Regions from separate parts of the Hymenobacter agri genome, predicted to be linked through region 1. Evidence: riboswitches for the same ligand, from Rfam matches in the RefSeq annotation. Region 1 holds a riboswitch; each other region holds the start of a gene.
What was found. A riboswitch is a leader RNA that binds a small molecule or an ion and turns the genes downstream of it on or off. The one in region 1 is predicted to bind S-adenosylmethionine.

Region 1 (4,056 bases):
AGCGGCTGACGGTGCGCGGGGCCGTGGGCCGGGCCATTCGGGCGGCCAACTTCACCGAGCAGTATTACTCGTCCATCCGGCCGGGCACGGTGCCCAATGGCTTCAACGTGGGCAACCCCAACCTGAGCGCCGAGCGCACTTGGAGCTACGAAGGCGGCCTCGACTTCCAGCCCCTGCCGGCCCTCACATTGCGCGGCACCTACTTCAACCGCTATGGCCGCAACCTGATTGACTACGTGGGCCAGCCCGGCGCGCTGGTGATTGAAAAAACCGGCCTCGCCAACCTGAACCCCGCCAACACCTACCGCCTGGCCGAAAACCTGTTTGCCGTGAGCACCCAGGGCTTCGAGCTGGAAGCTAGCACCCGCGCCCAGCTCACGCCCGGCCTGCGCCTCGACGGCACCGTGGGCTACACCTACACCCACCTAAACGTAGACGGCAACATCACGTCGCAGTACCTGAGTAACGTGGCCCTGCAGCTCATCAGCGGCAATGTGAGCCTGGTGCACCGCCGCTTCACGGCCAGCCTGGGCGGGGTGTATAAGCAGCGCGCCGGCCAGAAGACTACCCCCAGCGCCACCATCAACGATGCCGTGCTCACGCCCGATTACGTGGTCATCAACGGCCGGCTCGATGTGGCGCTGCTGCCCGAGCGCCTGTGGGTGGTGGGCCAGGCCCAGAACCTGTTCGACGCGAAATATTCCGACCTGCTGGGTGCCCAGATGCCCGGCCGCTGGCTGATGGCCGGCGTGCGCGTGGCGCTGCGGAAGTAGGGTCGGGGCCGCGCCGCCGGAGTGGCTGGCAACGAACAAAGAGGGACGTCATGCCGAGCGCAGCCGAGGCATCTCGCGTGTGGTAGTAATCAAATTACTTCCGCGGTAGAGATGCTTCGACTGCGCTCAGCATGACGTTCTTTTTTCTGGTTACTACTGCACGCGAGATGCCTCGGCTGCGCTCGGCATGACGTGCTTTTTTTCTGGCAGAACCCAATGAAGGCCCATTCGGCCCTACCTTTGCCCCATCAATTCCTCCTCCCGGATGGATTGTTTTTATACAGAGGCGCTGAGAGACAGGCTCAACGACGCGCCGGCAACCACCCGCAACCGCGGACCGGTGCCAATTCCTGACCATATAAAAACAACTGCCATGCCCGCTGTTCCTGCTGCCTCGCTTGCTTTTTCTGGTGTTGCTCGTGCCCGTTTCTCAACGATGGGCCGGATGCTGACGGGCTGTTGTTGCTGTTGCTAGCGGGCACTCGCGCCGCGTAGCCGAACGGCTGCGGCCGGCGCACTTTCATTTCCTTTTTACGGGTTTTTTGCTTGCGGCACGGCCGCTCCGGGTGGGGCGGTGGCGTGGCGCGTATTTATCGGATTATGTTGAAAAAATCATTGGAGCTGCTTCGGGCCGAAGCGGCGGAAACGGGGGCGAACACCCTCAAACGCAGCCTGAACGGCGTGAGCCTGATTGCCATTGGCATCGGGGTGATTATCGGGGCGGGGCTGTTCTCGCTCACCGGCATTGCGGCGGCCAACAATGCCGGGCCGGCCGTCACGCTCTCCTTCGTGGTGGCGGCGGTGGGCTGCGCCTTCTCGGCCCTTTGCTACGCCGAGTTTGCGGCGCTGGTGCCCGTTTCGGGCTCGGCCTATACGTATTCGTACGCCACGATGGGGGAGCTGTTTGCCTGGATTATTGGCTGGGACTTGGTGCTCGAATACTCGGTGGGCGCGGCCACGGTGGCCATCAGCTGGTCGCAGTACCTCATCAAATTCCTCGGAAAATACGGCCTGCACATCCCGGCGCGGCTGGTAATGTCGCCCTTCGAAAGCGCCAAGCTGGCCGACGGCAGCACCGTGAGCGGCTACGTGAACGTGCCGGCCATGCTCATCGTGCTGGCCATTACGGCCATCGTGACGCGCGGCACCAAGGGCTCGGCCTGGTTCAATGCGCTGGTGGTGGCGCTGAAGGTGGCCGTGGTGCTGGTGTTCATCGCCCTGGGGTGGCAGTACATCGACCCCGCCAACTACCAACCCTACATCCCGGCCAACACCGGCACTTTCGGCGAGTTTGGGCTGAGCGGGATTCTGCGCGGGGCGGGCGTGATTTTCTTCGTCTTCATCGGCTTCGACATCGTGGCCACGATGGCCCAGGAAACCAAAAACCCGCAGCGCAACATGCCCATTGGCATTCTGGGCTCGCTGGCGGTGTGCACGGTGCTGTTTGTGTTGTTCGGGCACGTGCTCACGGGCCTGGCCAACTACACCGAGTTCAAGAACAACGCCGCGCCGGTAGCCGTGGCCATCGAGAAAACGCCCTACGCGTGGCTGTCGTCGGCCGTGATATTGGCCATTCTGGTGGGCTACACGTCGGTGATTTTGGTCGATTTGCTGGGGCAGTCGCGGGTATTTTTCTCGATGTCGAAGGACGGGCTGCTGCCGCCGGTGTTCTCGCGCCTGCACCCCACCTTCAACACGCCGGCGCAGTCGACGCTGCTGCTCGGCACCTTCATCGCGCTGTTTGCGGGCTTCGTGCCCATCTCGGTGGTGGGCGAGATGACGAGCATCGGCACGCTGCTGGCCTTTGTGATGGTGTGCCTCGGCGTGATGATTATGCGCAAAACCAACCCCGACGCGCCCCGCTCGTTCCGCACGCCGTGGGTGCCGGTGGTACCCATTCTGGGCATTGTGGTGTGCCTCGTGATGATGGCCTCGCTGCCCTGGGAAACCTGGCTGCGCCTCATCGTGTGGCTGGCGCTGGGCATGGCCATCTACTTCGGCTACGGAAAGAAGAACAGCAAGCTGCGGCTGGCGCAGGAGAAAGCTGAACTTCCACACTAAAAATTTCACTGCGCACACTGCAGGAAATCAATGCTACCAATTCAATGTGTCGTCAGTCCGTTCGCATCCAGCTCCTCACGGTCGCGCACGCGGCCGAGGTCACCTTCTAAATCAACCTCATCGGCGACAGTTGTCTCAGCCGTGACGGGTAGGGCTGAGGCCAGTGGGCGCTGCTTGTACACATCCACGGCTCCGTTGCGGTCGAGTAGCTCGCGGGCGTGGTCGGCTTCTTCGGTAGTAGTCGTGTCGACGGTGATGACGGCGTGCTCGGGGCCGGTGGCGGCAATGTGGGCTTGGGCATCATCGACCTGCGTGCCGCTGAAAATACCGCTGAAAAACCGCGTCACGGCGTCCTGAAATGTTTCGCGGGGCGTTTCCACGTCAATCTGGTGCTCGGCCTGCAGGGTATCGCGGGAGGCGAGCTGCACGGCGGGGGCGGCAAAGCCGGCCGCATGTAGCTGCGCCACGGCAAACTCGGCTTCGGAAGCGCTGGTGAATAAACCGACGACGGTGCGGGGCATACGGAAGGGGAAAAGGTGTCTGAGTGTCTACGGCGGGCCTGGCAGGCGGTTGTGCCGGTGCCGGGCTGCCGCCGCCGGAGATTGCCTACCTTTTGCGCACTTTTCATTCGAAAGCCGCGCCTACATGGACCAGTCTCAACTAGCCGCCCGCTGGCATCGCCTCACCACGCCGCTTGTGCCCGATGCCGCCCGCCGCGAGGCCGAATGGCAGCGCCTGGCCGCCGCCTACCAGGCGCCCAGCCGTCACTACCACAACCTGCAGCACATCGAAAACCTGCTGAATAGGGTAGCGGCAGCCCCCTTGCGCGACCCGGTGGTGGTGCAGCTGGCCGTCTGGTTTCACGACGCGGTGTACGACGCCCGCCGGTCCGACAACGAAGCCCGCAGCGCCGCCGAGGCGCTGGCTTTTCTGCGGGGCTCGCTGCTGGAGCCTGCCCGGCAGCAGCGTGTGGCGTTCCTCATCGGGCGCACCGCCGACCACATCCAGCCCCAGCCGTCGCACGATACCGACCTGCTCTACTTTCTCGATGCCGACCTGAGCATCCTCGGGGCCCCGGCCGCCGGGTACTGGGCCTACGCCCGGCAGGTGCGGCAGGAGTACCGGCATGTGCCAACGCTGCTCTATCGCCCCGGGCGCCGCAAGGTGCTGGCAAAGATGCTGGCCGCACCAGTGCTCTTTCAAACGCCGGCCCTGCGGGCAG
Region 2 (4,056 bases), on a different contig from region 1:
AGCCCTCCTTCACCGCCCGGCCCATCGGCCGGTAGGCCTGAATTTCAGCGTTCTGGAAATGCTCCAGCCGGTTGGCCAGGTGGGGCAGGGCTGCCCAGCACACCACTTTTTCCTGCGGGTGCTGGCGCACATACCACAGCAGGTTGTCGGCCATCTGGGCATCGCGCGGGTTGCTGTCGATGGCCTTGAAGCTGTCGTCGTCGAGGGCCCGATTACGCTTACTCGCATAGTCGCGGGCCTGGGCCAGCAGGCTGCGCCCGTTCTGCTGCCAGAACCGCGCTTCGTCCGCACGCTGCCCAGAGCTGCCGGCGGCCATTTTATCCAGCAGCCGGTTCACCTTGCCCATTTCCTTTTCAAAATCGGCGGGCTTGGCGTCGGGTGGGAGGGCAAAATGGTCGCCCATGTAGCCAATCACCTCCTCCAGATAGTCGTAGTTAACCTGCGCGGCTCCCTTTTGCGCGGTCAAAAAAGCGCGTAGCTCGTCCACCATATCGCCGCTGTATTCACCGCTCAGCTGCGGGTCAAACCCCGCCACGCGCAGTCCGCCCGGGCCCAGCAGCGGCAGCACGGCCTGAAATTCCTGCGCCCCGGTCCAGATAGTGAACACGCTGTTGCCAATGGCCTCCTGCGCCGGTCGCCCTGTCTCCAGCGCCTGCTGGGCCTTGTGCAGGTCGTAAAAACCACTCTCGAACGCTACCGTCGTGAAGCCCATCTGCTCGCGCAGAAAGCGCAGCAGCCGGATTTTGGCCTCGAATACGTTGCCCTCGCCGTGGGTGGGCTCGCCCAGCATCACCACCCGCGCCGGACCGATTTCGGCTTTTAGAAATTCCAGGTCCCGAAAATCGGTATCGGTTGGGGCAATGCTGCGCACCGCGTGGGTGGGCAGGGGAGTGGGGGCTTGGCCGTGGGCCAACGCGCCAGCCAATAGCAGCGCTCCCGTCAGGGCCGCCGCCTTAAAATCAACAAACATGAAAAGCAGAAAAAGGTGGAAAGGCCGCATTCGGCAGCCCGGAAAGCGGCGGCAAATTACTGGCGTTTTGCTGCTAACGCCAAGCAATAGCCCGGGCGAAAACACAAAAAAGCCCCGAACCACGCGGGTTCGGGGCTTTTGGGGCAGCGTGAATGCGGCTTATTCTTTTTCCAGCATCAACGACGCGCCATCGGCCGATTTCAGCGTCAGCTTGTCGTCGGTCAGGGTTTCGACGGCGAAAGTGCTGGCGGGCTTGCCTTCGGGGCTAAAGGTGATGGTTTTGGCGGCCTGGTCGAACGTGTATTTACCCGAAATGGCGCCGGCGGCACCATCCGTCATGGTGTAGTTGCCATTGGCAAACACATGGAGCTCCTGCTGCTTTTGTGCGTCGGTCTGCTTCACTTTGTCGCCGGCGGTGTCGGTTTCCTTGGCGGTTTTCCACACCTTGCTGTCGGTGCCGTACAGCATGTTTACGCCTTCAACCTTGCCTTTGTCGTTGCTGCACGAAGCGGCAAACAGCGACACGAGCACCAGCAGGCTGGCGAAATAGCGGAGCGAAAAGAGGGACTGGAGTTTCATGAGCACTTGTGAGTGAAGGTGAAAGAATGAAAGTGAAAGCCCGCGCACGGCGAACTCGTCGGCTTACGGTGCCAAAAGAAAAGAGTTGGCGCTGTAACCCCAGTTTGGACCGCCCGTATAGCAACCCGGCCGGCCCAACCGCAAGGTTTTTCCGGTGAAATCATTCGCAACCTCTAACTTTGTAAATCCCATGGGACTCTTTGATTTCATCAGCGACAAAGGCGAACAAAAACCCGTTGAACCCGCTGCCAAGCCCGCCGGTGGCGCCACCGATTTTTTCGGCAACGCCGCCAAACCGGAAACTTCCGGCGACACGTATACTGTTGTCAGTGGAGATTCCCTCTCAAAAATTGCTAAAAACCACTACGGCGACGCCGCCAAGTGGCACCAGATATATGAGGCCAACAAGGCCACCATCGGCAGTAACCCCGACCACATCGAAGTTGGTCAGGTGTTAACCCTACCTAGTCTCTAGGTACTTTTTTGCAGAAAAAAGGTGAGAAAAGCCACTCTGTTTCAGGGTGGCTTTTTTGCGTTTCTGCCCTTGCAGAAAAATCTGTCATCCTGAGCGCAGCGAAGGACCTTGTCACGCTAGCGCAATTCGTGCAGACGTGATAAGGTCCTTCGCTGCGCTCAGGATGACAGGCGATTTGGCTTACCGAAAAAAATATTTTCGCCGCACCGCTTGCCATTCTCAAAAATTCGCTCCTACCTTTGCGATACCCAACAGGTACTCCCCGCTAACGGTGGGCAGTTTTCAAGTTTTATACAGAAGTGGCGAGAGACTAGGCTCCGTGACCCACTGGCAACCTTCGCTCAACGAAAGGTGCCAATTCCTACCCGCCGCAGCTTCGGCCGCACCGGGACAGATGATTCGAGTGCCATGGAAAATCCCGCAAAATCTGCTTTTCTCCTCCCGACTGCTCCGGCTGCTTTGCGCGCCGTAGGGTCGGGTTTCTTCGTTTCGGCGGCTGGCCGGAATGTGGCATTGCCCAACGGGCGAATGCGAATGTGCTGTTGCTGCCCGTGTTGTTGCTAAGCTGATTTCGGCTTAGAACCCTCCCCCCAACTCTTCTGGATTTTTTGGTGGCCCCGCGGGTCTGCCGCGCGCCTTTTCGGGCCTTCGCGGTGGGTTTGGGCCACGCCGGCAGCACGGGCTATTTCGGGGAGTTTTGGCGCTAAAAACGGCTTTTCAGGCTCGCAGCGCACTTTTTTCAATTGTCATTCCGGTTTTTCAACGCGTCAAGCGCACCCTCATCATGTCTGTTCAGCCCCAACACTTCGAAACTCTCCAACTCCACGCCGGCCAGCAGCCCGACCCCACTACCGGGGCCCGCGCCGTGCCCCTGTTCCAAACCACCAGCTACGTGTTCAAGAGCGCCGAGCACGGCGCCAACCTGTTTGCCCTGAAGGAGTTCGGCAACATCTACACCCGCCTGATGAACCCCACCACCGACGTGTTTGAGCAGCGCGTGGCGGCCCTCGAAGGTGGCGTGGCGGCCCTGGCTACCGGCTCGGGCCAGGCGGCGCAGTTCATCGCCCTGAACAACATTCTGCAGGCCGGCGACAACTTTGTGAGCACGGCCTACCTCTACGGCGGTACCTACAACCAGTTCAAGGTGGCATTCAGGCGGTTGGGTATTGAGGTTCGCTTCGCTGATGGCGACAACCCGGCCTCGTTCGAGCAGTACATCGACGAGAAAACCAAAGCTATCTACCTCGAAACTATTGGCAACCCGAGCTTCAGCATTCCCGATTTTGAGGCCATTGCGGTCATCGCCAAAAAGCACGACTTGCCGCTGGTAGTGGACAATACCTTCGGCGCGGGCGGCTACCTGTTCCGGCCGCTGGAGCACGGCGCCAACATCGTGGTGGAGTCGGCCACGAAGTGGATTGGCGGGCACGGCACCAGCGTGGGCGGCGTGATTGTGGACGGCGGCACCTACGACTTTGGCAACGGCAAATTTCCGCAGTTTACCGAGCCGAGCGACGGCTACCATGGCCTGATTTTCAACGATGTATTTGGCAAGAACGGGCCGTTTGGCAACATCGCCTTCATCATCCGGGCGCGGGTGGAAGGGCTGCGCGACTTCGGCCCGGCCATTAGCCCGTTCAACTCCTGGCAGCTGCTCATCGGCCTCGAAACCCTGAGCCTGCGCGTGGACCGCACCGTGGAAAACGCCCTGAAAGTGGCCACCTGGCTCGAACAGCATCCGCAGGTGGAAAGCGTGAACTACCCCGGCCTGCCCAGCAGCCCCTACTACGCCATCGCCAACAAATACCTGAAGCGCGGCTTCGGCGGCGTGCTCTCGTTCCGCATTAAGGGCACGAAGGAAACGGCTACGCAATTTATTGATAACCTGAAGCTCATCAGCCACCTGGCCAACGTGGGCGACGCCAAGACGCTCATCATCCAGCCCTCGGCCACCACGCACCAGCAACTGAGCGAGGAAGAGCAGTTGGCCTCGGGCGTAACGCCGACGTCGCTTCGCCTGAGCGTGGGGATT
Region 3 (4,056 bases), on a different contig from region 1:
CCTAGCCGTGGTGAGCACCGGCGACGAGCTGGTGGGCATCGGCGCCACGCCTCTGCCCCACCAGATTCGGCGCTCCAATGTGTATGCGCTGCAGGCACTTTTTGCCCAGGCGGGGGCCGAAGTGTCGCTGTTTCATCTTTCCGATAATGTGGAAGAGCTGCGCGACGGCCTCACTAAAATCCTTGGTGCCGGCTTCGATGCCGTGGTGCTGAGCGGTGCCGTGAGCAAGGGCCGCGCCGACCATCTGCCGGGCCTGCTGCGCGAGCTGCACGTGGAGGAAATATTTCACCAAGTGCAGCAGCGGCCGGGCAAGCCGTTGTGGTTTGGGGCGCGGGCGGGCGGGCCGGTGGTGTTCGGATTGCCGGGCAACCCGGTGTCCACGTTCATCACGGCCTGCCGCTACGTGCGGCCTTGGCTGGCCGCCGTGCAACAGCCCGCCAACACCAGCACTGCGTTGGCCGTGGCCGAAGCTCCGCAGCCGGCCGTGCTCACCGTCGATATTAACTTCAAGCCGGCTCTCACCCACTTCGTGCCCGTGCGCCTGACCGTGGACGCCGAAGGCCGCCGTCTGGCCACGCCCCTGCCCGTGGGCGGCTCGGGCGACATGCTGGGGCTGGTGGGGGCCACCGCGTTTCTGGAGCTGCCGCCCGAGCCGGCCGTATTTGCGGCGGGTAGCGTGTGGCCGGCGTGGGCACTGTAATTTTTTTGGAACCTCGGCCGTAGCAGGCCGTATGAGCAAGGGAGTCGCAGCGTCGGCGACTGTAACGGATGGAGCCCGGCGCATTGGCTCCCATCTACTTTTTCCACGTTGCTTTTTACGCCCATGCCGAATAAGAAAACGAGCACCGCCAAGAAAGACCCCTGCTGGAAAGGCTACGAACAGGAGGGCACGAAGAAAAAGGACGGCAAAACCGTTCCGAACTGCATCAAGAAAGACTAGCTTTCATCGCTACAATTTCCCCACAGGCCCCGTTTTGCGCCATTTAGCGGCGTGAAACGGGGCCTTGCTACGTCCACCGGAGCGGGTAGCGCTTTTCCGGGGTTGACGCGTATCTTTGCCTGAGCTGCTATCCAGAAAGACCGAGGGACCGGGCCCGATGACGTCTTGGCAACCTACCGCGAGTAGGTGCCAACTCCCGTTTCACCGCCGTTTTTGGTGAAAGAAGATGACAGCCGGAACTGTGCGCCTGCGCACGGGTTTCTTTCTGGATACGCGCTTTTGTAGCTATTCGACCCAGAAAAGAAATGCCCACTGCCACTCTCGCCGCCCCCTCCCCGCTTCCCGAGCTGCTCCGCCAGCGCCTGCTGATTCTCGACGGTGCCATGGGCACCATGATTCAACGCCACCCGCTCACGGAGGAGGATTTTCGCGGCACCCGCTTCGCCGACCACCCCAAACCCCTGCGCGGCAACAACGACCTGCTGAGCATCACCCGGCCCGACATCATCAAAGGCATTCACGCCGAATACTTTGCCGCCGGAGCCGATATGGTGGAAACCAACACCTTCAGCGGCACTACCATCGCGCAGGCCGACTACGGCTTAGAGCATGTGGTGTACGAGCTGAACTACGAGTCGGCCCGCTTAGCCCGCGAGGCGGCCGACGAGTATAGCACGCCTGAGCGGCCGCGCTTCGTGGCCGGCGCGGTGGGCCCCACCAACCGCACCGCCTCGCTCTCGCCCGATGTGAACCGCCCCGGCTTCCGCGCCGTGACCTTCGATGAGTTGGCCACCGCCTACTTAGAGCAAGTGCGCGGTCTCGTGGACGGCGGCGTGGATACGCTGCTCATTGAAACCATCTTCGACACGCTGAATGCCAAAGCAGCCCTCTACGCCGTGCAGAAGTTCTTCGACGAAGGCGGCCGGGTGGTGCCCGTTATGATTTCGGGTACCATCACCGACGCCTCGGGCCGCACCCTGAGCGGCCAGACGGTGGAGGCATTCTGGAACAGCATCCGCCACCTGCCCTTGCTGAGCGTGGGCCTGAACTGCGCCCTCGGCGCCGACCAGCTCCGCCAGTACGTGCAAGAGCTGAGTCGTATTTCCGACGTGCACATCTCGGCCTACCCCAACGCCGGTCTGCCCAACGCCTTCGGTGGCTACGACGAGTCGGCCCAGGAATTTGCTGCGCTGGTGGAGGAGTACCTAAAAGAAGGCATTGTGACGGTGGTGGGCGGCTGCTGCGGCACCACGCCCCAGCACATCGCCGAATTGAGCAAGCTGGCCGAGAAGTACCAGCCCCGCCAGCTTCCGTCCGAACTCACGCCCTCCACTCGCCTGAGCGGCCTTGAGCCGTTCACCATCAGAGAGGAAAGCCTGTTCGTGAACGTGGGCGAGCGCTGCAACGTGACCGGCTCGCGTGCCTTCGCCCGCCTCATCCGCACCGGCGCGTATGAGGAGGCGCTGGCCGTGGCCCGCCTGCAAGTGGAGGAAGGCGCGCAGGTGCTCGACATCAACATGGACGAGGGCATGCTCGATTCGGAGCAGGTGATGACCACCTTCCTGCACCTCATTGCCTCGGAGCCCGACATTGCGCGGGTGCCGGTGATGATTGACTCCTCGAAGTGGAGCGTGCTGGAAGCCGGCCTGAAATGCGTGCAGGGCAAGAGCATCGTGAACTCGATTTCGCTGAAAGAGGGCGAAGCCGCCTTCCGCGAGCGGGCCCACACGGTGCGCCAGTACGGCGCCGCCGTAGTAGTAATGGCCTTCGACGAGCAGGGCCAAGCCGACTCCTTAGAGCGCCGCATCGAAATCTGCCAGCGCAGCTACGACATTCTGACGAAGGAAGTAGGCTTCGACCCGGCCGACATCATCTTCGACCCCAACATCCTGACCGTAGGCACGGGCATGGACGAGCACCGCAACTACGCGCTCGACTTCATCGAAGCCGTGCGCTGGATTAAGGTCAACCTGCCCGGCGCGCTCACCAGCGGCGGCATTAGCAACATCAGCTTCTCGTTCCGCGGCAACGACGTGGTGCGCGAGGCCATGCACACGGCCTTCCTCTACCACGCCATCAAAGCGGGTTTGGATATGGGCATCGTGAACCCCGGCCAGCTTGGCGTGTACGACGAAATCGAGCCCCGCCTGCTGGAGCTGGTGGAAGACGTGCTGCTCAACCGCCGCGCCGATGCCACCGAGCGCCTCGTGGAGTTTGCCGATACCGTCAAGCAAAAGGATAAAGCCGAGGTGAAGGCCGACGAATGGCGCAGCCTGCCGGTGCAGGAGCGCCTGGCGCACGCGCTGGTGAAGGGCCTCACCGAGTTTATTGACGAAGACACCGAGGCCGCCCGCCAGGAGCTGGCCCGGCCCCTCGACGTGATTGAGGGCCCGCTGATGGCCGGCATGAACGTGGTGGGCGACCTGTTCGGGGCCGGTAAAATGTTCCTGCCGCAGGTGGTGAAGTCGGCCCGCGTGATGAAAAAGGCCGTGGCTTATTTGCAGCCTTACCTGGAGGCCGAAAAGCAAGGCTCGGACCGCCAGACGGCCGGTAAAATCCTGATGGCCACCGTGAAGGGCGACGTGCACGACATCGGCAAGAACATCGTGGGCGTGGTGCTGGCCTGCAACAACTTCGATATCGTGGACCTCGGTGTGATGGTACCGCTGGAAAAGATTCTGGACGAAGCCCAGAAGCAGCAAGTAGATGTTATCGGCCTCTCCGGCCTCATCACGCCTTCGCTCGACGAAATGGTATACGTGGCCCAGGCCATGGAAAAGCGTGGCATGAAGACTCCGCTGCTCATCGGCGGCGCCACTACCTCGCGCCTGCACACGGCCGTGAAAATCGCGCCGTCGTACAGCGGCCCCGTGGTACACGTGAATGACGCTTCGCGCTCGGTGGGCGTGGCCGCCGGCCTGCTCGGCTCGGGCGAGCGCGCCTACGCCCAGACGGTGGCCGACGACTACGCCGCCCTGCGCGCCGACTACGCCAGCCGCCAGCGCGAAAAAAACTACCTTCCCATCGAAGCCGCCCGCGAAAACGGCTTCAAATCGGACTGGAACACGGTTTCCATCACCAAGCCCAGCTTCCTCGGCACCAAAGTGCTCGAAGAC

Region 2: another riboswitch for S-adenosylmethionine. It lies ahead of ACYVDE_RS11310 (O-acetylhomoserine aminocarboxypropyltransferase/cysteine synthase family protein); the one in region 1 lies ahead of ACYVDE_RS14770 (amino acid permease).
Region 3: another riboswitch for S-adenosylmethionine. It lies ahead of metH (methionine synthase); the one in region 1 lies ahead of ACYVDE_RS14770 (amino acid permease).

What each region holds. Positions count from the first base shown of each region.
Region 1 covers NZ_BAAGZM010000323.1:675-4,730, reverse strand. Annotated here, with positions in the region: partial or broken gene ACYVDE_RS14775 (TonB-dependent receptor domain-containing protein) at 1-773, shown strand, start outside; SAM riboswitch class I at 1,047-1,138, shown strand; gene ACYVDE_RS14770 (amino acid permease) at 1,374-2,834, shown strand; gene ACYVDE_RS14765 (hypothetical protein) at 2,876-3,355, opposite strand; gene ACYVDE_RS14760 (HD domain-containing protein) at 3,480-4,056, shown strand, end outside.
Region 2 covers NZ_BAAGZM010000196.1:2,372-6,427, reverse strand. Annotated here, with positions in the region: partial or broken gene ACYVDE_RS11325 (erythromycin esterase family protein) at 1-970, opposite strand, end outside; gene ACYVDE_RS11320 (hypothetical protein) at 1,130-1,549, opposite strand; gene ACYVDE_RS11315 (LysM peptidoglycan-binding domain-containing protein) at 1,704-2,024, shown strand; SAM riboswitch class I at 2,311-2,425, shown strand; gene ACYVDE_RS11310 (O-acetylhomoserine aminocarboxypropyltransferase/cysteine synthase family protein) at 2,809-4,056, shown strand, end outside.
Region 3 covers NZ_BAAGZM010000168.1:3,607-7,662, reverse strand. Annotated here, with positions in the region: partial or broken gene ACYVDE_RS10385 (molybdopterin-binding protein) at 1-700, shown strand, start outside; SAM riboswitch class I at 1,065-1,173, shown strand; gene metH (methionine synthase) at 1,246-4,056, shown strand, end outside.